Regions from separate parts of the Brevibacillus brevis NBRC 100599 genome, predicted to be linked through region 2. Evidence: riboswitches for the same ligand, from Rfam matches in the RefSeq annotation. Region 2 holds a riboswitch; each other region holds the start of a gene.
What was found. A riboswitch is a leader RNA that binds a small molecule or an ion and turns the genes downstream of it on or off. The one in region 2 is predicted to bind S-adenosylmethionine.
Positions count from the first base shown of each region.

Region 1: linked by a shared signal. The riboswitch ahead of mtnK (S-methyl-5-thioribose kinase) and the one ahead of BBR47_RS14385 (ABC transporter permease) in region 2 are both predicted to bind S-adenosylmethionine.
Region 3: linked by a shared signal. The riboswitch ahead of BBR47_RS28435 (MetQ/NlpA family ABC transporter substrate-binding protein) and the one ahead of BBR47_RS14385 (ABC transporter permease) in region 2 are both predicted to bind S-adenosylmethionine.
Region 4: linked by a shared signal. The riboswitch ahead of BBR47_RS25580 (sugar ABC transporter substrate-binding protein) and the one ahead of BBR47_RS14385 (ABC transporter permease) in region 2 are both predicted to bind S-adenosylmethionine.

Region 1 is NC_012491.1:5,135,469-5,143,172, forward strand. Features, by position in the region: gene BBR47_RS24420 (ABC transporter ATP-binding protein) at 1-108, opposite strand, end outside; gene BBR47_RS24425 (GNAT family N-acetyltransferase) at 244-819, opposite strand; gene mtnA (S-methyl-5-thioribose-1-phosphate isomerase) at 918-1,958, opposite strand; gene mtnK (S-methyl-5-thioribose kinase) at 1,955-3,184, opposite strand; SAM riboswitch class I at 3,318-3,463, opposite strand; gene BBR47_RS24440 (anti-sigma factor) at 3,560-4,735, opposite strand; gene BBR47_RS24445 (sigma-70 family RNA polymerase sigma factor) at 4,735-5,253, opposite strand; SAM riboswitch class I at 5,384-5,560, shown strand; gene BBR47_RS24450 (2,3-diketo-5-methylthiopentyl-1-phosphate enolase) at 5,646-6,860, shown strand; gene BBR47_RS24455 (2-hydroxy-3-keto-5-methylthiopentenyl-1-phosphate phosphatase) at 6,857-7,525, shown strand; gene BBR47_RS24460 (methylthioribulose 1-phosphate dehydratase) at 7,529-7,704, shown strand, end outside.
Region 2 is NC_012491.1:2,953,403-2,961,106, forward strand. Features, by position in the region: gene BBR47_RS14370 (FAD/NAD(P)-binding oxidoreductase) at 1-1,138, shown strand, start outside; gene BBR47_RS14375 (MBL fold metallo-hydrolase) at 1,257-2,675, shown strand; gene BBR47_RS14380 (sulfite exporter TauE/SafE family protein) at 2,713-3,507, shown strand; SAM riboswitch class I at 3,630-3,734, shown strand; gene BBR47_RS14385 (ABC transporter permease) at 3,844-4,776, shown strand; gene BBR47_RS14390 (ABC transporter permease) at 4,781-5,728, shown strand; gene BBR47_RS14395 (ABC transporter ATP-binding protein) at 5,742-6,764, shown strand; gene BBR47_RS14400 (ABC transporter ATP-binding protein) at 6,757-7,704, shown strand, end outside.
Region 3 is NC_012491.1:6,014,058-6,021,761, forward strand. Features, by position in the region: gene BBR47_RS28420 (nucleoside hydrolase) at 1-181, opposite strand, end outside; gene BBR47_RS28425 (ABC transporter substrate-binding protein) at 287-1,360, opposite strand; gene BBR47_RS28430 (hypothetical protein) at 1,558-1,914, opposite strand; SAM riboswitch class I at 2,135-2,236, shown strand; gene BBR47_RS28435 (MetQ/NlpA family ABC transporter substrate-binding protein) at 2,339-3,169, shown strand; gene BBR47_RS28440 (methionine ABC transporter ATP-binding protein) at 3,212-4,249, shown strand; gene BBR47_RS28445 (methionine ABC transporter permease) at 4,249-4,911, shown strand; gene BBR47_RS28450 (hypothetical protein) at 5,061-5,495, shown strand; gene BBR47_RS28455 (YxcD family protein) at 5,483-5,776, shown strand; gene BBR47_RS28460 (ABC transporter ATP-binding protein) at 5,958-6,821, shown strand; partial or broken gene BBR47_RS28465 (DJ-1/PfpI family protein) at 6,906-7,124, shown strand; gene BBR47_RS28470 (siderophore ABC transporter substrate-binding protein) at 7,214-7,704, opposite strand, start outside.
Region 4 is NC_012491.1:5,378,774-5,386,477, reverse strand. Features, by position in the region: gene BBR47_RS25605 (hypothetical protein) at 1-208, shown strand, start outside; gene BBR47_RS25600 (RNA polymerase sigma factor) at 230-775, shown strand; gene BBR47_RS25595 (hypothetical protein) at 759-2,474, shown strand; gene BBR47_RS25590 (DUF421 domain-containing protein) at 2,565-3,284, shown strand; gene BBR47_RS25585 (ATP-binding protein) at 3,331-4,584, opposite strand; SAM riboswitch class I at 4,787-4,906, shown strand; gene BBR47_RS25580 (sugar ABC transporter substrate-binding protein) at 5,290-6,312, shown strand; gene BBR47_RS25575 (sugar ABC transporter ATP-binding protein) at 6,406-7,704, shown strand, end outside.

The DNA.
Region 1 (7,704 bases), 2.2 Mb from region 2:
CGGCGGCCATAGCATGAGAACATCGATGACAAACAGCACAGAGATTCCAATGACGTATCTCTTCCAATAGGCACGAAAAAACCAAGATAATTGCCGAAGTGTCTGCATGTAAATCACCTCTATTTATTTAGACCTAACAGCACGACTAAAAAAGGGCTTGCGAATCACGCGCAGCCCTCTTGATCTGTCTTCACCATCGTAATTTACAGAATTTTCATTGTCAATCAATGCATACAGTTCAATCTAAGATTTTTTATCGGTTTTCCAGTCAAGCCATTCCTCTTTTAGCAGGCTGTAAGTGGCATGATCCACGTAATGATCGTAAAGGAATTCATTCCGGCGAAGTATCCCTTCCAGTTGAAACCCTAATCGTTCCGGGATCGATCTGCTCTTGTGGTTTTCCGTAGCAGCCTGAATCGTTACTTTTTCCAAATCCCATGACCCGAAGATCAACACGTCCAAGTAGGTCGCCACTGCTTCTGTCATCAGGCCCTTTCCCTGAAATTGCGCACCCAGCCAATAGCCAATGGACGTCTTTTTGTTGATCCAATCCACTGTATGTACGCCGACTGTACCAGCCAAACGTCCTTGGTACCAAATACCGTAGTGGATGCCGCGATTATCGTTGTACTGATGAATCGTCGCTTGGATGAATTGGCGAGAATCCTCTACCTTCTTCGTATAATTCAGCCACGGCAGCCATTCCATAAGATTCTCCCGGTTCGAATCCGTAAGCAAAAATAACTGCTCAGCATCAGCTAATTCTAACTGTTTCAAGTACGTATCTTCATTGATGGCTATCTGTTGGATCGTTTGCATACGAATCTCCCCTTTTCTTGGATATTTTACTGGAAAACGCCAAAATGAGCAAAAAGCGCCCGCCAGCAACAATAGGCGAACGCATATAAAAATGTCTTTTATTTTTTGCTATTGCCGATCTCTTCCGGCTTGAAAATGCCTGTCTCGGTAACGATCGCTGTAATGTACTTCGCAGGCGTTACATCGAACGCAGGATTGTACACCTTGATATCGTCTGGAGCTACCTGTTTGCCCAAGCCATGGGTAATTTCCTCGGCTGGACGCTCTTCAATCGGAATATCTGCGCCTGTCGGTGTGTCCAAATCGACGGAGGACAAGGGAGCTGCCACGTAAAAAGGAATGCCGTGAGCTTTTGCCAATACCGCTACCCCATACGTACCGATTTTGTTGGCGACATCGCCGTTCGCTGCTACGCGGTCTGTCCCCACGATGACAGCCTCTACTTTTCCTTGGGACATGACCATCGCCGCCATGTTGTCGCAGATCAGCGTCACATCAATCCCTGCTTGCTGCAATTCGAATGCAGTAAGACGAGCGCCTTGGAGAACAGGACGGGTTTCATCCGCGTACACCTTCAGGTTCCAACCGCGTTCCTTTGCCAAATAAAAGGGAGCAGTAGCCGTACCGTACGCTGCTGTAGCCAATGCCCCTGGGTTACAGTGCGTGAGAATTCCCATACCGTCATGCAACAGAGTGAGCAGATTCTCCCCGATGGTCCGGCATACTTCAGCGTCTTCCTTTTGAATCGCCAGTGCTTCATCGAGTACTGCCGCCTTCAACTCGGCAATCGACGCACCGCTTTCTTTTTCAACACGAGCCTTAATGCGATCCAATGCCCAGAACAGATTCACTGCTGTCGGACGGGACGAGCCCAGGTAGTCTGCCTGCTGGTTCAATTCCTGCCAAAACTCGTCGTAGTTACTCGCTTCACTGCCACGAATGCCCAGGTAGAGCCCGTAAGCTGCCGCCATGCCAATGGCTGGTGCGCCACGCACTTCCAAGCGTCGGATGGAACCCCAGACTTGCTCGGAGGTGGTCAAGTTCAAATAGATTGTTTCTACTGGCAGACGCGTCTGGTCAAGCAAGACCAATGCGTCATTCTCCCACTTTACAGGTGCCAATTGAGTGCTGGTTGTCATACTGTTGTAGCCTCCTGGTAGTAGCGTTCAGTTATTGTGCGTACGATGTCCGTGATATCTGTCGATTCCTCGATGCCGCTGCGACCGAGAATCAGCGCTTCTCCAATCGAGAGAGCCAGACGCTCTGCTTCTGCGCGAGTCTGGTCGTCTTCGATGGCATTCAGGTCCGCTACGCCTGCCAAGCCAATGACACGACGCAAGATTTTGCATCCGGCATAGCCTGCTGTATCCTGAATCAGGCGCTTCACGTAGCTTTGCCACAGTCCTTCGACATGGGCGCTGCGCTCTTTGGCGTGCTTGTGCCAGAGTTGAACGAATTGTGAAACGAATTCATTCCAGACATCCTCGACTGTTTCCAGTAAGTATTCGCGGTACGCTTCCCGTTCTCCTTGATCTTTTTGCAGACCGTGCTGTCCTGCGTAGTTGAGCAGCAGATTGGCAATAATCGCCCCAATGTCAAAGCCGATTGGGCCGTAGTAAGCGAACTCTGGATCGATTGCTTTTAGGCTGTTTTCCGTGATGAAAATACTTCCGGTATGCAAGTCACCATGCAGCAGCGCCTCCGAGCGCGTAAGGAAATCGTATTTCAGCTTGGCGATTTCCAGCTTCAGCGGCCTGTTGTTCCAGATCGCCTCGACTTCGCGGCGGATCAACGGGTTGAAGTCGTTGGTAGGCGCATTTTCATACGGATCAGTAAAGACGAGATCTTCTGTGATTTTGCATAATTCTGGATTTATGAATGTTCCGACTAGCGTTTTTTTATCGTATGGATGTGCGCCCAGATCGGATGTGAAGAATAACGTTTGCGCGAGAAAACGGCCAATCTGCTTCGCAAATAGCGGATACCGCTTTCCTTCGATCAACCCTTTGCGCATGATGATATGGTCCCCGACGTTTTCCATGACGGTCAACGCAAGTTCCCCATCGAAATGATACACCTGTGGCACCAGGTCTGGAACGTATTTGTGCTGAATCCGGAGTGCCTCGCTCTCGATGCGAGCCCGATCAATCGTAAGCGGCCAAGATTCCCCCACAACGCGAGCAAAAGGCAGTGCTTGCTTGACAATGACGCTCTTACCGGTTGCTGGCTCTTGAATGTCAAAAACCAGATTGAGGTTGCCATCCCCGATTTCTCGGCTGGTCAGCTCTGCTCCTTCGCTAAAAAGACCCGGTATTCCTTTTACGTACTCCACTGCTTCCTGTTCAGTCAATGCGCGATATGCCATGATTCCAAAACTCCCCTCTACTTATTTTTCCTCTATCTCTACTTGTTTTGTTTGTGTCATGAGAGCAAAAAAGACCTCTTTTCCCGAAGAAAAGAGGTCGCTGTCGTCACGTGTAAGAACCGTGTTGATGTCCCCCTTATCTTCCAGACCACTTTTGTTTCTGCAGGAATTAGCACCGTGCATGTCGCCTGTTAATCAGTCGCTTTCTCGCGTCTGAATGGCGTCATGTCGGTTGCCGGGTATCATCGGGCCAGTCCCTCCACCTTCTCTGGATAAGGTATCCAAAACGTATTCGGTTTTTGATTTAGTTTGAATCATACAACCAACGCTTCCACGATGTCAACACCCTTTTGTGCAAAAATTCGCACCTTGCTATCAATAGCTGTATTGTGTTCCGGATGCCTCAGGTCGCTCCCAATTCCACCAGTCTACCTTGCCTAAAAACGCTGCTGTTATCGACTTTTCTGCCTTGAGCTTCAGCAGTTCTTTCGTAGGTCCGGTGAGGACGGCTCCGTAGATGCGAACCCCGTATTTCTGTATGTGACTGTATCGCTCTGCAATCTGTAGATCTCTGCCAGGGAGTAAGGATCTTCCGATATCACGAGCCAGTTCCTCTTGCTCTGACAAATAACTCATCTCCTCCAGATAGTTTGCGATTACTCTGTCCCCATCCCCTTTTTTATATACACCACCGTAATCCATTTCTCGCTGGGCAAATCCCCACACTTCCCCGGAACCAAAAAGCACATCTCCGCTTTCAGCTTGCTTGAGCTCTACCCCTGTATCTATTGCAAGCCAGACTGTATCTTGACCTGAAGAGGTAACATGGCGGGTAACCAGCTTATAATACTCCTCGTACGTCAGAAAGTGGTCAAAAGATATCGCAAGCTGCGAAACCGTTCCTTCGGGCAGCTTCTCCATTGTCGTCCAGGCAGCTGAGGTGAGAGACATGGTATCCTCCGTTTCCTCCTCTGCCGGATAACGGAAAAACAACTTTTGCTCCCTGACCCCGTTCGTCCATTGCGGCTTGGCATTCACATTCCACAGCACATTCGTACTCTCAAAACGACCCGCATTCTTTTCCTCTCCCCCAACCCGCTCGCTTAGTTCCATGCTGATGTTTCCGTACAGCAATCCGACCTGTGAACCACTCCCCCCCACTCTCACACCTGGCTGAGTAAAATTGACCATCGACTTCGCAACGCGGAACAGGTCTTCATGCATCAGCGACCCAACCCAGCCATTCAAAATCAGCAGCACAACTCCCGCCAGAAAGGGAAGCCCTATGGTGAATCCTGCGTTGGACAACCGATTTTTCCATTTCCCCCGGCGAACAATGGCACGCTGTTTTTCAGCTGACAGTGTTTCAGACTGTTTGGTTTTCTCGTTGTCCTCTTCTGTTTCTTCCCCCAACAAAAGCCTTTCCAATCGCTGTGCGTACTCTTCGTCAGCGGCTATTTCTTCCTCGAATTGTTTCGAATCCTCTGCCGTCATTTCTCCACGCAAATAAGCAAGCAACCTTTGCTCGCGTTGATTCTTCTCCGTGTTCATCACTTGCTTTCCTCCCTCCACAACTGCCGCATCTTTTGTCGTCCCCGAAACAAGGAGCGCTTGACGTCTGCCAGCTCGATTCCGAGTACCTCTGCCATTTCCGCGTAGGAAAACTGCATGGCGGACAATAAAATGACCTGTCTCTGCTTTTCCGGAAGTTTCTCCAAATAGTCGTAGGCCACTTCCCATAGCTCCTGATTCACGACATGCTCTGCCGGATCAACCGCCAAATGATCAGGTCGCTCTGGCAAGGCTTCTACAAACACAAATCGTTGTTTCGTCTTCTTGCGATAACCATCCACGAAAGCGTGATAGGCCACCTTGAACAGCCAGGGCCGTACTTTTTCCCCATGGTAGTCGTCCAAGGAAGAGAAGGCGCGACAAAAGGTTTCCTGTGTCAAATCCTCTGCCAGCCTCTCATCTCGTGTCAGCCGGAAAAGATAGCGGTAAATATCGTTTACATGCAGCTGGTACACATCCTCCAGACCTACTTTCCCAAGCCGTTCACACCCTTTCACCCCTTACCACGAAGGAATTGTAAAAAAGTTTCATCTTCGTCTCATTTTTCTAATAATCTCCTGCACATTCTCTGCAAAAACAAGGATTGACTCCTGACAATGAACGTCATATCATGGGGGAAACGAATAACTCTTATCGCGAGCTGGCTGAGGGACTGGCCCTATGATGCCCGGCAACCGGCGCTATACCATGAATCGTACGCTCATCATGCGTACCTTGGATAGCGAAACGGTGCTAATTCCAACGGATAAGAGTCGAGATCGAGCAATTTTGGCTCGTTTCGGCTACTGACCCGAGAGATGAGAGGAGACGAGACGCTTTCATAGTCGACAACCGCCTCCCCGCTCAATGGGGAGGCTTTTTTATTAATTCAAGGAGGATTTGACGTACCATGAGTGAACAACGTATCCTCGTCACCTATCTCACACAAGCAAAAGACTTGAACAAAAAAGCGCAAGCCATTGCTGTTGGCATGACAGTCGGTTCCTGGACGGACCTGCCGCTTGCCAAGCAAGCTATGCTAGCGCCATATCTCGGTGAAGCTGTGAGCGCGACACCGATTGCGACACTGGAAAACGGAGAAACACGCGGTCTGATTACCGTTAGCTATCCGACTCGCAATTTTACAGCGGACATTCCTTCCTTGTTAACCGGAATATTCGGCAAACTGTCGATGGACGGCAAAATCAAGCTCGTCGACATTGTTTTCCCTGAATCATTCCTCCAGGCTTTCCCTGGACCGAAGTTCGGCATTGATGGTCTGCGCGAACGTTTAGGTGCACATAACCGCCCGCTCTTGATGAGCATTTTCAAATCGTGTCTAGGTCTTCCTTTCGACGATCTGAAGACGCAATTCCGAGCACAAGCCTTGGGCGGAGTCGATCTCGTGAAAGATGACGAAATCTTCTTTGCAGATGACCGTGCTCCTTTTATCGAACGGATCAAAGCGTTCAAGCAGATCGCACAGGAGACCGAAGCCGAAACTGGCAAGCCCGTCCTCTATGCAGCCAACCTGACTGGACCTGTGCATGAGCTGAACGAAAAAGCGAAGCGTGCAGTAGAGGCGGGGGCTGATTGCCTCTTATTCAACGTGCTGGCCTTTGGCTTCGATGCCCTGCACCGTTTGGCAGCCGATCCTGACGTACACGTACCAATCATGGCGCATCCAGCATTGGCAGGCGCATACTATCCATCACCTGACTACGGCATCGCCACCCCGCTCCTACTCGGTACGTTGATGCGTGTAGCTGGGGCGGATTTGGTGCTTTTCCCATCCCCATATGGCAATGTGGCTCTGGACAAAACAGAAGCGTTGCAGCTCGCGAAGCATTTGACAGATCCATTGAATGGTGTACGCCGTTCCTTCCCGGTTCCGTCTGCCGGCATTCATCCGGGGCTGGTTCCACAGCTTTATCAAGACTTCGGACTCGATCAAATCGTCAATGCAGGAGGCGGAATCCACGGTCATCCCGGTGGAGCAACCGCAGGAGCAAAAGCTTTCGTTGCCGCGATTGAGGCAGTCACCGCAGGCCGAACATTGGAAGAAGCCTCCTCAGAATCACAAGAACTGGCGATCGCCCTGGAAAAGTGGGGTGGCGCACGATGAGTAAGAAGCTCGTCCTGTTCTGCGATTTCGACGGTACGATTACCGAAAAAGACAACATTGTAGCGATTGTCCGCAAGTTCGCTCCCCCTGAGTGGGAAGCCTTGACGGAGCAAATCCTTTCGCAAAAAATAAGCGTTCAGGAAGGAGTTGGCAAGCTGTTTCAACTCTTGCCCTCCTCCTTGCGCCAGGACATTATTGATTTTATTGTCCATGAAGCGACCATTCGCCCAGGATTTGCTGAATTTGTGAGCTATTGCCGCGAAGAAGGCATCGAGCTGTTGATCACGAGTGGCGGCATCGACTTTTTCCTGGAGCCTATCCTGGCACCCTTCGATCTTGCCGATGTACCGATCTACTGCAATGGCAGTGATTTCAGCGGAGAGCGCATCACCATTACGTGGCCAAACGCTTGCGATGAACATTGCACGAACGGCTGCGGCATGTGCAAGACGACCATCATCCGCCGTTACGATCCAGCAACCCATTTCCGCATCGTCATCGGCGACTCCATCACTGATTTGGCTGGTGCCAAGATCGCTGATTATGTGATTGCTCGTTCCTTCCTCGCTGACAAGGCGGAAGAGCTGCAATTGCCGCATAGCACGTTTGCCACATTCCACGATGTGATTCGCATTTTACAGCAAGTCCAACAGGAGGTCGTCTAATTCATGACTGCAACACTCGAACAACGTCTGGATGCCTTTCGCCGTCTGGATGACGCCAAGCTGACATTTGCCCGCCGGGACTGGTTTCCCGGCACCAGTGGCAATCTCTCTATTAAAATACAAAGCGATCCCTTGCAATTTGCTGTAACAGCAAGCGGCAAAGACAAAACCAAGCTGTC
Region 2 (7,704 bases):
TGCTGCCCGTCTCGTCCGTGCTTCCAAAAGGCTCATAGGACAAGTCGCCATCATCGATCCCGCATCCAAACATTATTATCAGCCTTTGTGGACATTAGTCGGAGGTGGTGCCGCGAAAAAGGAGGAATCCGAGCGTGATCTCTCCTCTCTGATTCCCACAGGCGTTGACTGGATCTGCGATGCGGTCACCATGTTTCAACCGGAACAAAACACGCTTAGTACGAAGCAGGGGGCTGTCTTTTCCTATGATTACCTCGTTGTTGCTGCCGGACTGCAACTTGATTGGGAGGGGGTAAAGGGTTTGAAGGATGCCGTCGGAAAGAATGGCGTTTGCAGCAATTACGCATACCAAACGGTAGAAAGTACATGGGAAGCCATCCGGGGTTTTAAAGGCGGCACTGCCATTTTTACCCATCCGAATTCACCTGTAAAATGCGGCGGAGCCCCTCAGAAAATCATGTATCTGGCCGATGATTACTTTCGCAAGTTACATGTTCGCAACGAGTCAGCGATCATTTTTGCATCAGCGAAGGGAAGTATTTTTGACGTTCCCACGTATGCCACTACCCTCAATAAGGTCATTCGTCGCAAGAACATCGAAACGAGATACAAGCATAACCTACTGGAGGTACGGGCGGATACCAAAGAAGCCGTCTTCGAGAATCTGGACACCAAAGAGCAGGTAGTATGGAAGTATGACATGCTTCATGTGACCCCTCCCATGAAAGCGCCCGATTTCATTGCAAACAGCGCATTGGCAGACACAGGAGGCTGGGTCGATGTCGATCCATTTACGCTTTTGCACAAGAGATTTCCCACTATTTTCGGCATTGGCGATTGCACGAATCTTCCCACATCCAAAACCGGAGCTGCTATTCGCAAACAGGCGCCTGTGGTTGAGAAAAACCTGCTCGCGCTGATCAATGGTAATCCATTGACTGCCAAGTATGACGGTTATACATCCTGCCCACTCGTAACGGGGTACAACAAGCTGGTACTCGCCGAATTTGATTACAACCTGAAGCCGTGCGAAACCTTTCCTTTTGACCAATCCAAAGAAAGATTCAGTATGTACCTGATGAAAAAAGAACTGCTTCCCATCCTTTATTGGAATGGCATGCTAAAAGGATTGATGTGAGGCAGTTTTCGAAAGAAGGGGGGACATCCATTTTGCCGATCTGGAATCACTCCGGTCTGCATGAGTTACTCGCGGAAAAAGCAAACAAATAATTGACAGGTTAAGGGAGGAATACACGATGTTATTGCGTTACTTTTATGATGAGAAGCTGGCCCATGCATCTTATCTGGTCGGCTGCCAAAAAACCGGGGAGGCGATTGTGATCGATCCCGCACGCAATTTGGCTCCTTATTTTCAGGTCGCCAAAGCAGAGGGAGTAACCATTGTAGCCGCCGCCGAAACCCACATTCACGCTGATTTTGTATCTGGTGCCAGGGAACTGGGCGCACTTCATCAAGCGAAGCTGTTTTTATCCAATGAGGGCGATGAAGATTGGAAATATCAATACGTGAAAGGCTTGAACCATCAGCTTGTGCACGATGGGGATCGCTTTTTTATCGGAAACTTGCTATTTGAAGTCATGCATACCCCTGGCCATACGCCTGAGAGTATCTCCTTCCTTTTGACAGACCTTGGAGGGAATGCAGATCGCCCTATTGGGATCTTCACAGGAGATTTCGTCTTTGTCGGCGATATCGGCAGACCGGACTTGCTCGAAAAAGCAGCGGGAATGAAGGGGACGTCCGAGTTAGGTGCAAGAGCCATGTTCCAGTCCCTCCAAAAATTCAAGCAACTGCCGGATTATATGCAGGTATGGCCAGCCCATGGCGCAGGAAGTGCTTGCGGGAAAGCACTGGGGGCCGTGCCGTCTTCTACCGTCGGCTATGAAAAGCTCTTTAACTGGGCGATGTCACACACGAGTGAAGAGGAATTCGTTCAGGCGCTCCTGGATGGACAACCAGAGCCGCCAACGTATTTTGCCGTGATGAAACGCGTGAATAAGGAAGGCCCTGCCTTGCTAAAGGAGCTTCCTGTTGTTCAAGAGTTCAACTCGCTAGAAGCGGTAAATAAATCACTGGAAAACGGACAGATAATTGATACGCGACCTTTCCACAAATTTGCGAAGGGTTATCTGGCGGGAACACTTCATATTCCCTTTAACAAGTCATTTGCCAACTGGGCAGGCTGGATTGTCGATTACGATCGCCCCGTTCACATCCTGACCACCCCATATGAGCTGGACGAGATTTTGCAAGCCTTGCATGCTGTAGGGATTGATCATGTCACAGGCTTTATCGACAGCACCAAGCTAATGGAAAGTGAAGTGTCTTCGCTCGAGACAATTGAAGAGGTAACACCGCTAGAGATTGCAGAGCGCGTGGAAAAGGGAGAGGTTCATGTAGTAGATGTACGTAATCTGGCTGAGTGGAAGGAAGGACATATTCCAGATGCACAGCACATCATGCTCGGTTCACTCGCCATGCGGCTAGATGAGATTCCTCACGATAAACCGCTTCTCGTACAATGCCGTTCCGGTGCCCGATCTGCCATTGGCGCAAGCATTCTTAAAGCAAACGGATTCAAGGATGTAATGAATTTGAGCGGCGGTATCTTACAATGGCAAATAAACGGCTTGGCAGTAGTACAACGAGGATAAAACGAAATCAAAGCGAGTCGCTGCAAAGGGTGAGCCTATGACTATCGACCTAGTGATCACACTGTTTGTTATCGGTTTCGTGGGATCGTTCATTTCTGGTCTCGTTGGAATCGGGGGCTCCATCATCAAGTATCCGATGCTTCTGTACATTCCGCCCGCCCTTGGATTCGTTGCTTACACAGCTCACGAAGTATCCGGAATAAGTGCCGTCCAAGTATTTTTTGCCACCCTAGCCGCTGTTTGGACTCTGCGCAAAGATAAGCTTATTCATTACCAGCTCGTTGTGTACATGGGAAGTGCCATTATTGTCGGGAGCTTGCTTGGAGGATATGGAGGGAAATTTCTTTCGGCAAATGCCGTCAATATCGTTTACGCCATCCTGGCCACGATCGCTGTAATCTTGATGTTCCTGCCAAAAAAGCGAGTGGACGAACGTGAACAGACGACCGAGGTTATCTTTCATAAACCAACAGCTGTCTTATCTGCTTTGACGGTCGGAGGTGCCTCCGGAATTGTCGGGGCAGCGGGCGCTTTTATTTTGGTTCCCATCATGTTGATCATCCTCAAGATACCGACAAGAGTTGCGATTGCGTCCTCTCTTGCCATCACTTTTCTATCTTCCATTGGATCGACGATAGGGAAATGGATGGCAGGGGACATATTGCTGTGGCCATCTGTGATCATGGTAATCGCCAGCATCATGGCAGCGCCGCTCGGTACGAAGGTCAGCAAACGTTTGGGCACGGAGATTCTCCAATCCATTCTTGCCTTGTTGATCCTAGCCACCACGATTAAGATTTGGGCTGACATCCTCCTATTCATACGTGTATGAAGATTTACTTTTTTCACAAATAAAATAAAGAAAAATCAATTGTCATGGAACAGTATTGACATATCCGAGTAAAATGATAAGATAAAAAAGAATTTTACAATGAAATTAAATTTCATAGAACATTCTTATCGAGAGTGGTGGAGGGACTGGCCCGATGAAACCCGGCAACCTTGGTCTGATTGACCTTACGGTGCTAATTCCTGCGGAGTTAATCTGCGAGATGAGAAGGTGGGAAACGTGCAATCGCCCCTCTTCTTTTCGGAGAGGGGTTTTCTATATTTATAATCCGTAGTATTCATATCGTTTTACTTTTTATTATTTAAAGGAGGAAACAACGTGCTTTATTATGCAGTCAAGCGTGGCTTTCTCATGATCGTTACGCTGTGGATGATTGTCACGGTAACGTTCGTGACGATGCACCTGATTCCAGGTGATCCATTCGCATCAGATGCCAAAATGCTTCCAGAAGAAGTGGTGAAGAACATGCGAGCGGAGTACAACCTGGATCAGCCAATCACGGTACAGTACCTGCTCTATCTAAAAGGATTGCTGCAATTTGACTTAGGGCCCTCTATCCAGTCCAAGACGAGGGATGTGAACACACTGATTGCAGAGGGATTTCCCGCATCGGCTGTTCTGGGACTCCAGTCGTTTATGGTCGCGCTGGCAGGTGGAATCACACTGGGAATCGTAGCGGCACTCTATCACAATCGGACCTTGGATTTCTTGTCTATGTTTGCTGCCATCATCGGGATATCCGTCCCCAGTTTTATTCTCGCGCCACTGTTGATCAAGTACTTAGCGGTCAAATGGGAGCTTTTACCCGTCGCTGCATGGGGGAGCTGGGAGCACTCGATTCTTCCAACACTTGCGCTCTCTATCGGTCCGCTCGCCATCATCGCCCGCTTTGTACGAGCCAGCATGCTTGAGGTTTGGCAACAGGAATACATAAGCACGGCAGAGGCCAAAGGGCTTGGCACCTTTTCCATTGTCGTTAGACACGGGATGCGCAATGCCATCCTGCCTGTTCTTACCTTTATCGGTCCGCTGTTTGCCAACCTGATGACCGGAACCTTTGTGGTGGAAAAGATTTTCGCCATTCCCGGGCTCGGCAAATATTTCGTGGAAAGCATTTTTAACCGCGATTATCCCGTTATTTTGGGAACGACTGTGTTTTACAGCTTTGTGCTCATTTTTACTTTGTACATCATCGACCTGCTGTATCGGGTGATTGACCCGCGCATCAGATTAACGAGTGGAGGGAAGTAGTCTTATGGCCAATCAGGCAACACAACTGGATTCCCTGTTTCGTCCAGTCGACCGAAACCGGCTTTCTGAGGAAATTCGGGAGCGCCCGAGTCTTGGGTATTGGCAGGAGGTATTGCAGCGGGTTTCCAGTAACAAGCTGGCAATGCTGGGGTTCTTCCTGCTCGCAGCAGTGGTGACCCTCTCAATCATTGGTCCGTTGCTCGTTCCCCACAGCCCACATGAACAGTCTTTGACGAAAGGAAATCTGCCACTGTCGGGCGAGCACTGGTTTGGAACCGATGACTTGGGGCGGGACATGTGGGCACGTACCTGGGCAGGCGGACAAATCTCTTTGTTTATTGGTGTGGCGGCAGCAGCCACCGACCTCGTGATTGGTGTATGCATCGGCGGGATATCCGGTTACATGGCAGGGAGGAACAAGCTGGGCGACCGTGTAGACAACATCCTGATGCGGTTGGCCGAAATTCTGTACAGCATTCCGTATCTGCTGGTGGTAATCCTGCTGATGGTGGTACTGGAGCCTGGACTCGCAACAATCATTATTGCCCTTTCGCTAACTGGCTGGGTGGGGATGGCCCGCCTGGTCAGAGGACAAATCATGCAGATCAAGCGGCAGGAGTTTGTTCTGGCCGCAGAAAAGCTGGGCACCTCTCATACCAAAATCATCATCAAACATCTGCTGCCGAATACGATCGGCGTCATCATCGTCAACCTGACCTTTACGATTCCGCACGCGATTTTCGCCGAATCATTTCTCAGCTTTCTTGGACTGGGTGTGCAAGCGCCAATAGCCAGCTGGGGAACCATGGCCAACGACGCGCTGGCGGTTATGCTGAGCGGACAGTGGTGGCGACTGTTTTTTCCGGGATTCATGATTTCGCTTACGATGTTCGCTTGCAATGCACTCGGGGACGGTTTGCAGGATGCACTGGACCCACGGATCAGGAAATGAGGGGGAGTACATCATGAAGCCTTTATTGGAAGTAGATCAGCTACGCGTCTCCTTTCGCACGTACGGTGGAGAGGTGCAGGCAGTAAGAGGGGTTTCCTTTTCTGTGAAGGAGGGAGCGACGCTGGCGATTGTGGGGGAAAGTGGCTGCGGAAAAAGTGTGACGGCTCGGGCATTGATGGGGATGATTCCACCACGAACAGGTCAGGTAAAAGGCGGCAGCATTCGGTTTCGCGGGCGTGAACTCACTGGGCTGACGAAGCTGGAATGGCAGCAGGTTCGCGGCTCGCAGATCGGTATGATCTTTCAGGACCCGATGACCTCGCTGAACCCCACGATGAAAATCGGTCAGCAGATTGCGGAAGGGCTGATCAAACATCGAAAGCATACGAAGACGGAAGCAAAGGAAGAGACGCTGAAACTGCTAGAGAGGGTAGGTATTCCAGAGGCGGCGAGGCGATTTGAACAATATCCGCACGAGCTAAGTGGAGGAATGCGGCAGCGTGTCGGAATCGCTATGGCGCTAGCCTGCCAACCGCAGTTGGTTATCGCAGATGAACCGACGACGGCGCTCGACGTGACCATTCAGGCGCAGATCCTTCGTCTGATGAAGGAATTGCAGGAGCAGTTGCACACCTCGATCATTTTGATCACCCACGATCTGGGCGTTGTCGCAGAGGTGGCCGATCATGTAGCGGTCATGTACGCAGGTGTAGTGGTGGAGAGCGGCCCGGTGGGAGAGATTTTTGACAATCCGCGCCATCCGTACACACAAGGGCTGTTGCAGTCTGTGCCACGTCTTGATGCAGGTAAAAAAGAACGACTGATTCCCATCGAGGGGACACCGCCGGATCTATTTCGTCCACCTGCCGGCTGCCCTTTCGCCGCCCGTTGCCGGTTTGCCATGGAAATTTGCCTGGAGCATATGCCTCAATCAAATTCGTTTTTCAATCAGCATGAGGCGAGCTGCTGGCTGAACGACCCGCGTGCCCGGGGAGTAGAAGCGTGGATGGTAGCAAGGAGGGAGACACATGGGTGACAACTTAGTAGAAGTGGAGAATCTCGCTAAATCGTTTGAGATTGGCAAAGGCCAACGGGTTAGAGCTGTTGACCGCGTCTCTTTTGAAATCAGGCGAGGGGAGACGCTCGGAATCGTTGGGGAAAGCGGCTGCGGCAAGTCTACGCTGGGCAGGACGATCGTAGGCCTGTACCCGGCTACTACAGGGCGCATCCTGTTTCAAGGCAAAGACATCGCCAGGATGGATCGACGTGAGCAACGGGAAGCGAACCGCCACATGCAGCTGATCTTCCAGGATCCGCAGGCCTCACTCAATCCGCGGTTGCGGGTAGGCGACATCATCGCCGAAGGAATCGACTCCTATGGATTGGCAAAAGGAAAAGAGCGAGAAGAGCGCATCTATCGGCTGCTGGAGCTAGTAGGATTGCACCCAAGCCACGCCAAACGTTTTCCGCATGAATTTAGCGGCGGACAGCGACAGCGTATCGGAATCGCTCGTGCGCTTGCGGTGGAGCCCAGCTTTATCGTGGCAGACGAGTCCATCTCCGCACTGGATGTGTCCATTCAGGCGCAAATCGTCAATCTTTTAGCTGATCTTCAGGCAGAGCGGTCTATCACCTATCTGTTTATCGCCCATGACCTGTCGATAGTGAAGCATATCAGCGACCGGATTGGCGTGATGTACCTGGGGCAGATGATGGAGCTTGCACCGAGCGAGGAGTTGTTTGCCACGCCGCTGCATCCCTACACGCAAGCCTTGATCTCGGCAATGCCCGTCTCCCATCCAGCACAGCGCGAAGAACGGGAGCAGATTGTACTGACTGGAGAACCACCCAGCCCGATTCATCCGCCAAGCGGTTGTCCGTTTCGCACCAGATGTCCGGTTGCCCAAGGCGTTTGCTCCGAAATAGCACCGGATTGGAAGGAGGTGAGGCACGGACACTGGATCGCTTGCCATCTT
Region 3 (7,704 bases), 3.1 Mb from region 2:
TTTGCTCGCCGACTTGCAGGAAATCAAGAATTTTGCACGTGTTTTCCGTGGCTTTTCGCAGCGACACGTTGCCATTCACCGTAGTAATACCAACTAGATCGAATTGCCCGCTTTTCACAGCGAGAATAATGCCAAGCGCATCGTCAATGCCCGTATCGACGTCAAGAATGATCTTTTTCACAAGTGGTCCTCCTCACTTTCATATAAATTCCTATACGTTGAAAACGAGGGTATATCCGAATTGTCTATACCCTCGCCCATTGTTTTTCTATCGTTCGTTATTGCGTTATTGCGTGATTTCACGATTCCAACGGTCAATCCATGCTTTGGAGTGCTCGTTTACGAATTTCATGTCCAGCATTTTCAGCTTGCTTACGGTTTCTTCCCCGTACGTTACACCTTTTGCTTCTTCTTCTGTCAGTTGAACGGTCTTGTTTACAGGGGAATCGATTTTCGCTTTTGCTGTTTTCTCCTGAACTTCTTTGCTCAGTTGATAGTTGATGAAGTCTTCTGCGAGTGCTTTGTTTTTCGAGCCTTTTACGATGTTAACCGTATTCATAACCGCATATCCACCGCTTGCAGGTTGTACGAAAACAGCTTCTGGAACAGCAGCTTTGATGTCTTTGAAGTACATTTCCATGATTGGTCCTACGCCGATTTCTTCTTGTCCAAACATGTTCACGTATTCGGAGGTCTTATCGTAGAACTTCACGACATTTTTGTTGACTTCTTTCATTTTCGCGAAGGCTTGATCCTCGTTAAATTCCTTGCTGCCCGCAACCGCAGAAGCACTGTCGAGAACCATCGGGCCAGTTGTGGACGTAATGCTTGGCAGTGTCAGCTTGCCTGTCAGCTCTGGATTCCACAGATCTTTCCAATCCTTGATCTCAGTTTTTACGAGCTTTGGATTGTAGGCAATCCCGAATTGGCCAATCGTGTAAGCTGGACCGTACTCCTCGCCCAGTGGTGCTTTGGCGATGTCGTAGATTTGATCCAGGTTCGGGATGCGGCTGCGGTCGATTTTTTCAAATGCGCCACTCTCAATCCCTTGCTGTGCATAGTAGTCAGAGAGGTAGATCAAGTCTACATCGGAGCTTCCTTGGCGGACCTTGTTCAGACGCTCTGCGTTGTTCCCGATTTCCAGCACGATTTTTACGTTATGTTCTTTTTCAAACGGCTCATATACTTCTTTCCGGAAAAAGTCTTCGGAGAAGCCCCATGTGGAGATGACCAGCTTTTGTGGCTCGCCCTTGGCTTCGCCGCCAGCTCCCCCCGCTTTTGGTTGATCATTGCTGCCACAGCCAGCGAGTGCCAGTGACATCATAGAAAAAGACAGGATTCCAGCAAGTAATTTCTTCATCGTAATTCTCCTCCAGTTGGGTTCATTTGATGACAAAATATGGTGATACAATAAAAAGAAAAGTACCCTTGATTAGAACGTATCATTCTAAACAAGAGCACTTTTCTTCGTAAACAAAGAGAAGTGACACCCGTTTTTACGCAAAGTCTACGGTCTCCCCTTAAGATAGATCAAAAGAGAAAATCCGAACGATTGCGTCAGGTATTCAGTTCTGATTCAGCTAAAATAACATTCGTGATCGCCCACTGCGTAGGCGCATCGTAGTCCCTGAGCACGGCTTCCAACGGCAACCCCATCTCTTCTTCCAGTCGTTCTCTCAGTCTCTTCTTATAAAGAAGGGACATGCGAAAATCGACTTCGAGCTTGAGGGCCGGTGCTTCTCCTTCCAACGCTTGTGAGCGCGGAGAGCGGCGATGCTTAGCTTGGAACGTAATCATCTGATTTTCAATCGTGACTCGGAGCAAAGTCGTTCCAAATCCGAACAACTCTTTTGCTATCTCATTATAGATGGCAGACAGCTTTTTTCTAGTTTCATTGGAGTCCACGAGAGTCATGTCATCACCTGCGATAGCTGGCATCGGGTTCATTCGCTCTCATTATACATATGATTTTTTCATTCTTCAATAGAATATTCGTATTTAGATCAATTTCACATTTTTCCACCAAGTCATTCGTTTGCAAAAACTGTTGACACCGAAAAAATCAGTCGTTATAATCCAACTATCCAAATAAGAATTAACAACAATGTTTGGAATGATAATTTCATAGCACATTCTCTTATGAAGAGAGGTTGAGGGACTGGCCCTATGACACCTCGGCAACCTATCGCAAACGATACGGTGCCAAATCCAGCGGAATTATTCCGACAGATAAGAGAGGTATTGTTGCAGTGTGGTTACATACTTGCAGTTTTCGCCTCTTCTGTCGGAAGAGGCTTTTTTCTTTTCCATCTTACATCCAGAGAAAAGGGGTATTTTCATGAAAAAAACTGGTCTACTGCTCACTACACTACTGCTCGCTGCATCGCTCGTAACGGCTTGCGGGGGTAAACAAGAAGCTGCGCCTGCTAACGGCGGTACTGCTGCTGAACAAACCTCACTCAAAGTGGGTGTCACTGGCGGCCCACACGAAGAAATTCTCAACAAAGTAAAAGAAGTCGCCAAAGGCAAAGGGCTCGACGTCGAAGTCATCGTTTTCAACGATTACGTACAGCCAAACCAAGCTCTCGATAAAGGAAATCTCGATGTGAACAGCTTCCAAACCATCCCGTTCTTGGCGAAGTTCAATCAAGATCACAAGACAAAGATCGTCGAGGTCGGAAAAACCGTGACGTACCCGATGGGCCTGTACTCCACCAAGCATAAAAAAGTCGAGGACATCCCAGCAGGCGGCGTTGTCGGCATTCAAAATGATCCGACCAACCGAGCACGCGCCTTGCTGCTCTATCAGGCAGCTGGCTTAATTAAGCTCAAGGATGGCGTGGGTGACAACGCAACACCACTGGACATCGTGGAAAATCCGAAAAATTTGCAATTCAAAGAGCTGGAGGCTGCTTTCCTGGCACGCTCGCTGAGCAACGTAGAGGTTGCTTCGATTAACACGAACTTCGCGATGGAAGCTGGCTACTCCCCGAAAAAAGACGCGATCTTCGCTGAGACGGCTGACTCTCCATACGTAAACATCTTGGCAGTCAACGAAACCAACAAAGACAACCCAGCCGTCAAAAAGCTGGTGGACATCTACCGCTCGGAAGAAGTGAAAAAATTCATCGACGAACGCTTTGAAGGAGCTGTACTGCCGTCCTGGTAAGATCGACGCCAGGAACATCAAGAACAACAAGGAGAACTCGTTATGATACAGCTAACCGATATTCATAAGTCGTATCAAGTAGGAAACAAGCAGGTAGAAGCATTGAAGGGCGTATCCCTGCAGGTGGAAAAAGGGCAAATCTACGGGGTGATCGGCTTTAGCGGAGCGGGGAAAAGTACCCTGCTCCGTACCATCAACCTGTTGGAGAAGCCGACCAGCGGTTCTGTGATCGTCAATGGCCAGAACATGCTGACCCTCAAGGAAAAAGAGCTGCGGCAAGCTCGCAAAAAGATCGGGATTATTTTTCAACACTTCAACCTGCTCTCTTCCTATAATGTCTTTGACAATGTGGCGGAAATCTTGCGGATGAATCGCGTCCCCAAAGATGTCATAAAGCGCAAGGTAGAAGACCTTCTCGGCTTGGTTGGCTTGTCTGATAAAGCAAACGCTTATCCTTCTCAACTATCCGGTGGACAAAAGCAACGGGTGGGCATCGCTCGTGCACTTGCGACCGATCCGGAAATTCTGCTCTGTGACGAAGCGACTTCCGCTCTCGATCCGCAAACAACCGAATCCATTCTGGAGCTATTGCTCGACATCAATCGAAAGTTCAACCTGACCATCGTGCTGATTACCCATGAAATGCAGGTCATTAAGAAAATCTGCGACCAAGTAGCCATCATGGAAAACGGCGTCGTCATCGAGCAAGGCTCTGTTCTGGATGTGTTCAGCAATCCGCAAGAGCAAACGACCCGTAATTTTATCAAAACGGTTTTTGATGATCAGGTACCACAGGAGATTTTGTCCAAGATAAAAGAATCCGGACCCGTTTCCAAAATTGTTCGCGTTGCTTTTCGCGGAGATGCCGCTCTCGATCCTGTTCTTGGCACCTTGTCCGCACGCTTTCCGATTAGCACCAATCTGTTATACGGCTCAATTACGACCATTAAGGGAACGGCGCTCGGCATTTTGCTTTTGCACATTTCTGGTGAAGACCAGCCCATTCAAGATGGCATTCGCTTCTTGCGCGAATCCGTCTACCGCGTAGATATTGTGTCACCAGAGGAGGTGCGGAGCTAATGGAGCGTTTGATTGAAATGATTCCGGTATTCGGGCAATCCCTGCAAGAGACCGTCATCATGGTTGGGTTTTCCTTGTTCATTGCGACACTGATCGGGATTCCGCTCGGGATTTTGTTGGTCATCACACAGGCGAATCACCTTTTTCCGAATAAAATCATTTATCACACCTTGAATACGATCATCAACATTGTGCGTTCGTTGCCTTTTATTATCCTGATGGTTGCCATCATTCCTTTTACAGAGTTGATCGTGGGCACTTCGATTGGAATTGAAGGAGCCATTGTGCCGCTCATCGTCTATACGGCTCCTTATATCTCACGCCTGATGGAAACTGCCCTGCATGACGTAGATCGCGGCGTGATCGAAGCGTACCAAGCGATGGGCGCTTCCCGGACGCAGATTATTTTTCGGATCATGCTGCGTGAAGCACGGCCTGGCATCGTCCTCTGCCTGACGATCGCGACCATTGGGTTGATCGGTGCTACTGCTATGGCGGGCGCAGTTGGTGCCGGCGGACTGGGCGATCTCGCCTTGCGCTACGGCTACCAGCAATGGGACATTGAAGTCATGATCATTACCGTCATTATCCTCGTCGTCTTGGTCCAGCTCATTCAATCGTTGGGTAACTGGGCAGCCCGAAAACTGAAAAAGAGCGCGTAAATCGAAGAACCCCTGACGAGATCGCTTGTCAGGGGCTTTTTTGTAGGTATTTAAACCGATCGTCAATGAAAGTGCATTGGATTTTCGCTCGATATTCATGTAGACTTATATGTACAAGTCATTCAAATGAGAGGTGCTACCTAAATAACATGAAAAAACTCATCATGATGTTGGTTGCCGTAATGCTCGTACTCGCTCCGGCCGGAGGATTCATTGATCACGCCGACGCGAAAGGCTATAAGTCCGGGAAAAAATCTTTTAACTCTAATACGGCTCCCACCAATACACAAACACCCAACAAAGCCGATTCAAATGTAAACGCATCAACCAATAAAGGTACGACAACAACTCCTGCTGCTACCGCAAGCAAAAGCGGCGGATTCATGAAAGGTCTCATGATTGGTGGTCTGGCTGGTTTGCTGTTCGGATCCCTATTCGGTGACATGGGTATGCTGGGCTCCATCCTTGGCTTCATGATCAACCTGATGGCGATCCTCGCAGTGATTATCCTGATCCGCAAAGCGTTCGTCTACTTCAAAAACAAGCGTGAGAAAGAACAGGAACTGAACGCATGGAAAAGATAACTTTTTCTGAACAAGATATTATTAATGCGATTTGCATTCATGCAGCTTTCAAAAAGCAGTTGAAGCCACAAGATATCTCCGTCGAGCTGATGTGGGACGAGGAGTATGGCTTCTCTGCTGAAGTACACTGGATGGATCGCCAACAAATCTTCGTCGAGATTAACATGATTGAAGCGATTCGCTACTACCTGGAGACCCAGATGCAGCGCAACCCTTATTCCGCCGGTATCGAGCTGGTATTGGACGACGAAGAAGGTATTATCGCTCATATCACCTACTAACACCGGATAATCATTTGTTAACCCAACCCAAGGCCAATTTGTTCACACATGTGAGCAGGTTGGCTTTTTCATATTGAATTTGACCTCGTTCCGTTATATACTTTATCTTAGTGAAAATGATTATCATTGTCTTTGTTTACACATACATGTACATACTTTCCTAAAAAGGAGTTGGCCCATTGTGGAGCGCTTATACACGCAAAAGCTGGACATCGGATACGGTGAGCTTTCCATTGTCAAAGACTTGAACATCAGCATTCCTTCTGGAAAAATTACTGCTCTGGTTGGTGCAAATGGTTCTGGTAAATCAACGATCCTCAAAACTCTCGCGCGGATTATGAAACCAACCGGCGGACAAGTATTTTTGGACGGAAAGTCGATCCATCAGCAATCGACCAAGGAAGTCGCCAAGCAACTCGCGATTTTGCCGCAAAACCCAACCGCACCCGATGGCTTGACCGTGTCTGAGCTCGTTACCTATGGCCGCTTCCCCCATCAAAAAGGCTTCGGCTCTTTGACCAAGGAAGACAAGGAGATCATAAACTGGGCTATCTCCATGACCGGGATGGCAGATTTCCATGACCGTCCAGTTGACCAGCTATCCGGCGGTCAGCGTCAGCGCGCGTGGATTGCGATGGCACTGGCGCAAGGAACAGACATCCTGTTCCTGGATGAGCCTACGACCTTCCTGGACATGGCTCACCAGCTGGAGGTTCTCAAGCTCCTGCAAAAGCTCAATGACGAAGAAAATCGTACGATTGTTATGGTCGTCCACGATTTGAACCACGCAACCCGTTATGCACAGCACATGGTTGCCATCTCTCGCGGTACGGTCGTCGCTGAGGGAAGCCCTGCTGAAGTCATGACGCCTGAGATGCTGCGCAAGGTATTCAACATCGAAGCAGACATCCTGACTGATCCTCGCACGGGTGTACCGCTCTGCCTCCCATATGAGCTGTGTCATGCTGTGGACCAAAAACAAGCAAACGAAAACACGACCCAACCTGTTTACACGGAAGAGCGCAAGCTGGTTGGAGCCAGATAACCGTTAGATTCCGCAAACAAAAAGCCGGTTTTCACCACGTTTTTGGTGTAACCGGCTTTTTGCTATACCGACTATTTATCTTTCCTCGTTACAGCAGCCGGCGTTTCCTCTGGTATCGACATGGCACTCCAACTAGTTGCATGGGAATTGGGAGAGGATATGAGCAAAGGGGTCCAGTTGATTTTGGAATACGATCCCCAGCCACTGTTTGACTCGGGTTCGCCAAAGAAGGCACCTGCTTTATTGGTTGAACAAATAAGAGGGATGTTACAGGAGTTTGCCAAGCGGGAACCCCGATTATAAATGAATCAGCACGTTCTATAAAATGAAAAGGCGACAGCCCCGGGAATGTTTTACTCCCTTGGGCTGTCGCCACTTTCCTTTCTAGCCTCTTACCACTTCACTTCTTTCAGAACTTCTTCTGCCATGCCAGCGGTGGATTCCAATCCCCCACCAGACAAGTACCAGTTGCTAGAATCCAGGTAAATGATGTTGCCAGTTTTGAATGCTTTCGTGTTCTTAATCAGATCGTTTTCTACTGTTTGCTGTGTAGAAGTAGACACTTCTTTATTCTTGGAAATCGCGTTACCACGATCAATTACGAACAGGTAGTCTGGATCTTTTTCTGCGATATATTCAAAGGAAACGCTTTGACCATGATTTTCTACAGAAATGTTTTTGTCTACAGGCGTAAATCCAAATTCACCGTGCAGGATACCAAAACGGGAACCAGCGCCGTAAGCATTCAGTTTGCCTTCGTTAACCATTACGATCAGAGCAGTCTTGCCACTTGCCGTTGCTTTTGCATTCAATTCTTTGATAGATGCATCGATTTTGCCCAGCTCTTCTTCTACTTGTGCTTCTTTACCGAAGATGGTACCCA
Region 4 (7,704 bases), 2.4 Mb from region 2:
AGCTACTGATAAATTATCCTATGCTGATGCCTCAAATGTCGTAGGGCCCGAGCAAGCCGTACAAGCATTGTTAAAAGCTAATCCGCTTACAATGAGCTACGTATTTCCTTCCCTTAACGGGCGATACCAGTCAACACCTGTCCTTGTTTATGAGCCAAAAGAAAGAAACGGAAAGGTTGACGCAGTTACCGGTCAATTTATCAGGTAGGGAGCAGGGAGAGGAAATCCAGTGCAGGACACAATCGATTACGAAGCGCGGATTAAAGCGATCTATCGTGAGCACTACCGTGATGTCTATCAATATCTCTACTACTTCACGGGGAAGCGCGAGCATGCGGAGGATTTGACGCAGGAAGTGTTTATCCGAGTCTTGAACGCTTTGGGTAGATATGAAGAGCGTTCCAGTGTGAAGACATGGATTTTGCATATTGCCAAGCATGTCGCCATCGATGATTACCGGAAGAGGCGGGTGCAAACGCTTTTTGGCATGGAATTGTTAAAAGGGCTGCCTTCTCTTCTGGGAAGGCCGGAAGCGGAGCTGGTTTCTAAGGAAGAACAGCTGGAAATTGAGCAGGCGATGCAAAAAATGAAGCCGCATCAGCGGAATGTACTGATTTTGCGCGGCATCAAGGCCTACAGCATTCGGGAAACGGCAGAAATCCTCGGGACAAGCGAAGCCAAGATCCGTGTAGATTTTCACCGAGCAACAAAAGAACTCAAAAAAGTTTTGCATGTCGACTGGATAGGAGGGTTGGCCAATGAATACTCCAAATGACGAGCAATTCTTCGCGGCTCTTCCTCAGTCAAAGGATGCGGAGCCAAGGAGCGAATTCGTCGAAGCGCTGGAAGCAAAGCTGGTGCAACGGGCGCGCACCAAAACGAATCGCTCGAAAAGAATCGTCCTCAAGCTGGCGACATGGACGGTTTCCGCCGCTACGGTGGCAGCAGCAGTATGGATGATGGGTGTAACCCCGGAGATGTTCACGCAATCTCGGGTTGAATCACAAGCGCATTTGGTTCCCCGCTCCTTCTCCTCGACAGAAATAACAGAAAGCGAGCTAAGCCAAGCGGCGATCAGAACACTGGAAAAGCTGTACGAGAAATATCCTCCTTTTCGGGAATCGGAAAAGAGGGTCTACGTAGCGAAAGCTCCTCGAGAGGTGTACGACATAGATTTTCGCACGTTTAGCAACAAAGAACGAACAGAAGTGTCGCTATATGCCAGAGCGAAGCTGGACGCCAAAAGCGGGCTCTTGCTCGGATTCGATCTGGAGAAGATTCCAGGGCAAGAGAAAGTCAAAGGAACGCTTTCCAAGGAGAGAATAGAGCAACAGGCGAAGGCATTTATGGAACCGTTCCTGGGCAAAAATCTGGAACAGTATCGGATCGAACAAGTAGATGGGCAAGAGGGAACAGATACCGTTTCGCATGAAGCCGTCCGCTTGCAACGCTATGTGAATGACGTGCAGGTAGAAGGAGATAACTATGTGATTGGCATGAGCGATGTCGGGCATATTCGCTATATCAATTCAGGGGATTCAACCGGAATGAATCTGGACGCTGGGCAGTTTCCTCCAATAGCTGAGAGGCCTTCTCCGAAGAAAACAGAGAGCGGACTTGCAGAAGTCATGCAGCTGACGTATGAGAGAGTTGGGAAGAAGGACGTGGACTACGTTCTTCGCTACAGGGAGAGCTTCTCCGGGTATCTCGACGCTCGTACTGGCAAGGAAGTGAAAACGACCTTGTGGCGTGGAGAGTCGTTTCGCGACAGCATTGCCGTCAAGCCCGGAGGCAAGAAGACAATGGTTGCATCGGCAAAAGAGGCTGCGGCTGCCATGGAGTTCTTCGGCCAGAAGGTGGAGGGCTTCACCTTTATGGGGAGTAATGTGCCTGAATATATGCTGGGAGACAACGAACGGGAATACCAGGCCAAAAAAGGAGAGCGATCCATGCGGCTGACTACTGTCAACAATCGGGCAGCAGCGTTCAAGATCTCTTATCCTGAGCTGCGAGAAGGTGATCCGACACGTACCGTCGCAGAATTGCAGGAGAGAGCGATCTTGTTTTTGGAGCCGTATTTGGATTCACGGGTGAAGACGGTGCGGATGCAGGAGCAAGTGTACGTGATGGGCAGACAGGTTGAGTTGAATTTTGTCCGAGAAATAAACGGCGTAATCGTGCCGGATCAGTATTATAAGGTCATGATCGACGGGCAGACAGGAGAAATTATCGGGGTGAATTTGACATTCCCGCATGAGCAGGAGAGCTTCGCAGATGTGGCCAAGGTGATTTCAACGGAAGAGGCGGCGCAGGTTTATCTCCAACATCATCCGCTCAGTCCTCGCTATGTCTTCCCGCTTGATAACAATTACAATAAGATTCAAGAGCAACCAGTCTTGGTCTATTCGGCAGAAATACTGAAAAGCAATGGGGATGTGGATGCCATTACGGGAGAATGGCTGCCACTCCAATAATGAGAGACACCAGGGGGAGACTCCTGGTGTTTTGTTTTGCATAATGCCTTCCCAGAATTTGCATAGTAAAGCGTGAGGGGAGGGACAAACGTGGAAGGATTCGGAGAAACCATGATCGTCATCGGGCGCGTATGTACGATTATTCCTTTATTACTGATCATCACCTTATTCATGGGCAAGCGCTCGATTGGGGAGCTACCTGTTTTTGACTTTATCATCATTATTACTTTGGGCTCAGTGGCAGGAGCTGACATTGCAGAGCCAGATGTCCGGCATATTTCAATTGCAGTAGCGATTGTGACATTGGGGATCTTGCAACGGGTCGTATCGCACTTGTCCATTGTCTTTCGCTGGTTTGGCAGAATGGTTACATTTGAACCGACCGTCATTTTCCACAACGGGGCTTTTCACTTCAAAAACTTGAAAAAAATCCGCTACTCGCTCGATAATGTCCTCCATATGCTTCGCGAAAAAGATATTTTTGACCTGGCAGAGATTGATTTGGCTATTATCGAGGCAAACGGTCGGTTGACTGTGCTCAAAAAAGTAGAACAGCAGGTCGTAACGAAACAAGATTTGGGCATCAATACTTCTTCAGCGGGAATGTCGCTGCCGGTCATTGTGGAAGGCAAGATATATCCAGATGTGCTGTCATACCGGAAACGCGATGAGCAATGGCTTTTGCACGAATTAAAGAAAAAGGGGATCGCGTCCGAACAAGTCTTTCTCGCGACGATCAATCGCCAAAATGAATTGCAGTTTTCCTTGAAAAACAAAAAAGAACCACAAGTACCCCCGTTGCATCATTAGCAATCGAATGGAAAAAGGCACAGTCCCTCTGCAAGATTGCATGAAGTCACTGTGCCTTATACGGGAGCATAATGGTGAACTTGGTTCCTACTCGTGGTTTACTTGATACATTGACGGTTCCGCCAATCGCATGAATGACATGATAGGAATACGTCAATCCAAGGCCGGTCCCAGTTGTTTTCGTAGAAAAGTAAATCGTTCCGAGACGGCTAATCTGTCCTGCATCCATGCCGACGCCGTTATCCTTGATGACCAACAGGGCTTTGTTTCGCTCGATGAGCAAGTCCAGGGAGACTTTTCCGTCCGAAATATCCGAGCACGCCTCGATAGCATTTTTGATGAAATTCACCAACACTTGCTTGAACTCGTCTGGATTGGCCTTGATCGTCACAGGTCTCTCAAAATCTTGCAGCGTAAGCTCCACGTTATGCATATTGGCAAAGGGGAGCATCACCTCGCGGATGGCATGCAAATGCTCGCTAAGATTAATGATCTCATGTCGTTCCTTGAGCGGCTTGGAAATGGCAAGGTACTCGGTCAAAATGGCTTCTGTGCGTTGTACTTCATCAAGACTTATGCGAATGTATTGATCGACTTTTACCAAATTTTCCGGACATTCCTGTATTAATTTCAAAAAGCCTTTGACTGCTGTCAGCGGATTGCGAACCTCGTGTGCAAGCGATGCAGCAACATGGCTCATCGTCTGGATTTTTTCGTTTTGCGCGTGGCGGATAAACAGCTCCTTATCCGAAACGCATTTGCTGAAAAGCGACATTAATAACCAGAGGCCGAAAAAGTTTTGAATAGGGATCGCTATGGTGTAGTAAACGAGGTGTTGAGTTACATACGTGGGAAAAAAGTAATAAGTAGTCCCTAAAGCAACCGTAGAAAAAATCGCACTCGTCATAAAAAGATACAGTGTTTTCCGATAACTGGCTTTGTAGTGTCGATACAAAAAGAGTGACAAGACAAAATTGACTGTAAGGATCAGCAAGGCAACCCATGTTCCTTCGCCACCAAGGTAGTGCCGATAAACCAAGGCTTCAATCAGAAGGAGCAGGGCAATCTCGACTCCGCCATAAACTAGTCCGAAAAATATGATGACATGTCGGATATCAAAAAACATGCCATTCGTGACACTCGGGGCGAAGGTCATCGCGAGAAACATGCAGGCTGAGCTGGTGATGGCAATAAAGGAACGGCTGTAGTTCCTCATTTTGTCACGGTAATAAATGTTGAAAAACACAAACGGGATAATGGCGAAAAACCATTGAAGAATAACTTCTTTTAATAGACTCATGTAGCATCCCCATCGCAAATATTTGCTAGGCTTGTATCAATCTACGATAATTCGACAAGACACAACAAAATCCCTCTTGATGTTACAGAAGAAACTGGAATATTTATCAAGAAAATTCTTTCGGTAAACCTAGTTGACAGATAGGTAATTGCCAGATTATATTCTGTATATACTTATACAAACGTTTTGAAAATAGAAACTACTCTTATCAAGAGAAGGCTGAGGGAATGGCCCTATGAAGCCCGGCAACCTAGCACGAGAGAATGCGTTCTTTCGAGCCAAGGTGCTAACTCCAACAGGTAGAATACCTGACAGATAAGAGGCGAGAATCTTGTCGATTTTTGTCCTCTTTCTCTGTGAAAGAGGATTTTTTGCGTAGCTGTCGTGGGGAAGAAGCGCATTTCCAGTCTACGCTTCGGCCTCCGCCCCGCTGTGAGTGAAGACTGTCCGCTTCGGAAGAAATGGCGGGAGAGCTTCAAACGCAGAAGGTTCAGGAAGGATTTCATAAGTGAAGCTGAAATTCCCCGCCATTTATTCCGAAGCTGAGATGGGCTCCAGAGGCGCTTGGACTGGAAATGCGCTTCTTCTACGAAGTTTTATTCCTTTTTGAAAGTGAAGTCAAAAGAAGCTTCAATTGATTGAGGGGAAACAAAAAAATTTCATCATTGTTATCTGTTTTAAAAAGAAAAAAGGGGGAACATCAAAATGAAAAAGAAACTCGGTCTGATCACATCACTTGTTTTGGCAGCTTCTGTTCTCGTGACGGCATGCGGCAGCGGGGCAACAACGGGAACAGGCAGTACAAACGGCGGTGCTTCGGGAGAGAAGGCAAAGAGAATCGCACTGATCATGCGCCAAAACGTAGGGACGTTCTCCGCTCAATATATCAATGGCGTGAAGAAAGAGGTGGAGAAAAACGGGGGCGAGTTGACCGTATTCAACGCAGATACTGATCTGGCAAAAATGGCGTCCAACCTCGATGCGGCTGTGAACCAAAGGTTTGATGGCATTCTGATCGATCATGGTACGGCAGAAGCGTTGCAGCAGGGCACGCAAAAGGCCGTGGATAAAAAAATTCCGGTTGTCCTGTTTGATACAGACATCAACATTCCGGGTGTGCCAGTTGTGGCGCAGGATGACAACAAGTTGGCAGAGCTGAGCTTGGAAAAGCTGGCGGCAGATACAAACGGCAAAGGCAACATCGTAAAAGTTTGGGTAGCTGGCTTTGCGCCAATGGAAAAACGCCAAGTGACGTACGAAGCTTTCCAGAAGAAATACCCGGACTTGAAAGAAATTGCGGCATTCGGTTCTGCTACCAACAATACGGCTCTCGATACACAAACGCAGATGGAAGCGATCTTGAAAAAGTATCCGAATAAAGGCGACATCACAGCAGTATGGGCGGCTTGGGATGAATTTGCCAAAGGGGCGACACGTGCCATCCAACAAGCAGGACGTACGGAAATCAAAGTATACTCCATCGATTTAAGCGATGAGGATTTGCAAATGATCCAGGCGGAAAACTCTCCGTGGGCAGCGACGGCAGCGGTAGACCCATCCAATATCGGACGCATCCATGCCCAAACCGTGTTCCAAAAGATCAAAGGCGAGCAAGTGCCAGACAACGTGAAGCTAAACCCAGTGCTGGTGAAACAAGAAGACCTGCCGAAGGATAAAAAAGTAACGATGGGCGACCTGTCCCAATACGTACAAGAGTGGGGCAAGTAAGAACCAAATTGGCTTTTCCCGTTGAGCTGTATCCGCCAACGGGATTTTTCCTTATAGAGGTGGGAACACGCAGGTTAACAGGAGGTGTGAAACATGTCCACATTGCAGATGAAAGGGATGGCGAAGCAGTTTTCTGGGGTTCCTGCCCTGCGATCCGTCGATTTTGAGGTGCGCGCAGGAGAGGTTCACGCACTGCTCGGAGCGAATGGTGCGGGAAAGAGTACCCTGATGAAAATCCTCACGGGAGCGTATCAGGCAGATGGCGGTACGATCACCATCGATGGACAGGCCGTGTCGATTCAATCTCCGCAGGACGCCAAAGCACAGGGCATTCAATGTGTATATCAGGAAGTGGACACCGCCCTGATCCCGAATTTGAGTGTCGCCGAAAACATACTGGCGGACCAGCTCGTCCAGGCGAAAACCAAGGGGCTGATCAACTGGCAGAGCTTGTACAACGAAACGGAGCAGATTTTAAAAAACTTCGGCTTTTCCATTCCAGTGAGGATGCTCGTCGAAGAATGTACGCTGTCGGAAAAGCAATTGATTTTGATTGCACGGGCGACCGTTCAAAAGGCAAAATACGTCATTTTCGATGAACCGACAGCGCCGTTGAGCACGAAGGAGAGCGAACGGCTGTTTCAAATCATTGCGCAGTTGAAAAAAGCTGGAGTCGGGATCATTTATATCTCCCATCGCCTGCCAGAAATCTTTGAAATCTGTGATCGGATCACTATCATGCGCGATGGACAGCATGTTGTGACCACAGAGACGGCGAAGACCAGTATGGACGAAGTGATCGCGAACATGCTGGGCAAAAGCTTCGACGAGGAGTTCCCGAAGCTTGCAGTGCCGATTGGCGAAACGATTTTTGAGGCGTCAGGTGTGGCTGGCGGCAAGGTACACGGTGTCGACTTGCGGGTTCGCGAGGGAGAAATCGTGGGTGTCGTCGGTCTGGTTGGGGCAGGGAAGACTGAGCTCGCCCGATTGCTCTTCGGCGCAGATGAGGCAAAGGCTGGAGCTGTTCGCTTGCATGGAACACGTATCCAACTGCGCTCGCCAAAAGACGCTGTCGATGCCGGAATCGTTCTCGTCCCGGAGGAAAGGCGCAAAGAAGGGATTTTCGTAGAGGAGTCCGTGCAGAACAACCTGTCTGTCGCCTCGTTGAAAAAGAAGTCCTGGCTCGGTTTTATCAAAAAAGGGGCGGAAGCGGCTAACGCAAGAGAGCTCGTGCAGCGTCTTGGGGTAAAAACAGCCGATATCAAGCAGCTGGTCGGTTTTCTCAGCGGCGGAAACCAGCAAAAAGTCGCCATCGGCAAATGGCTGGATACAAACGCTCACCTCTTTATGTTTGACGAGCCGACAAAAGGAGTGGATATCGGCGCGAAAAGT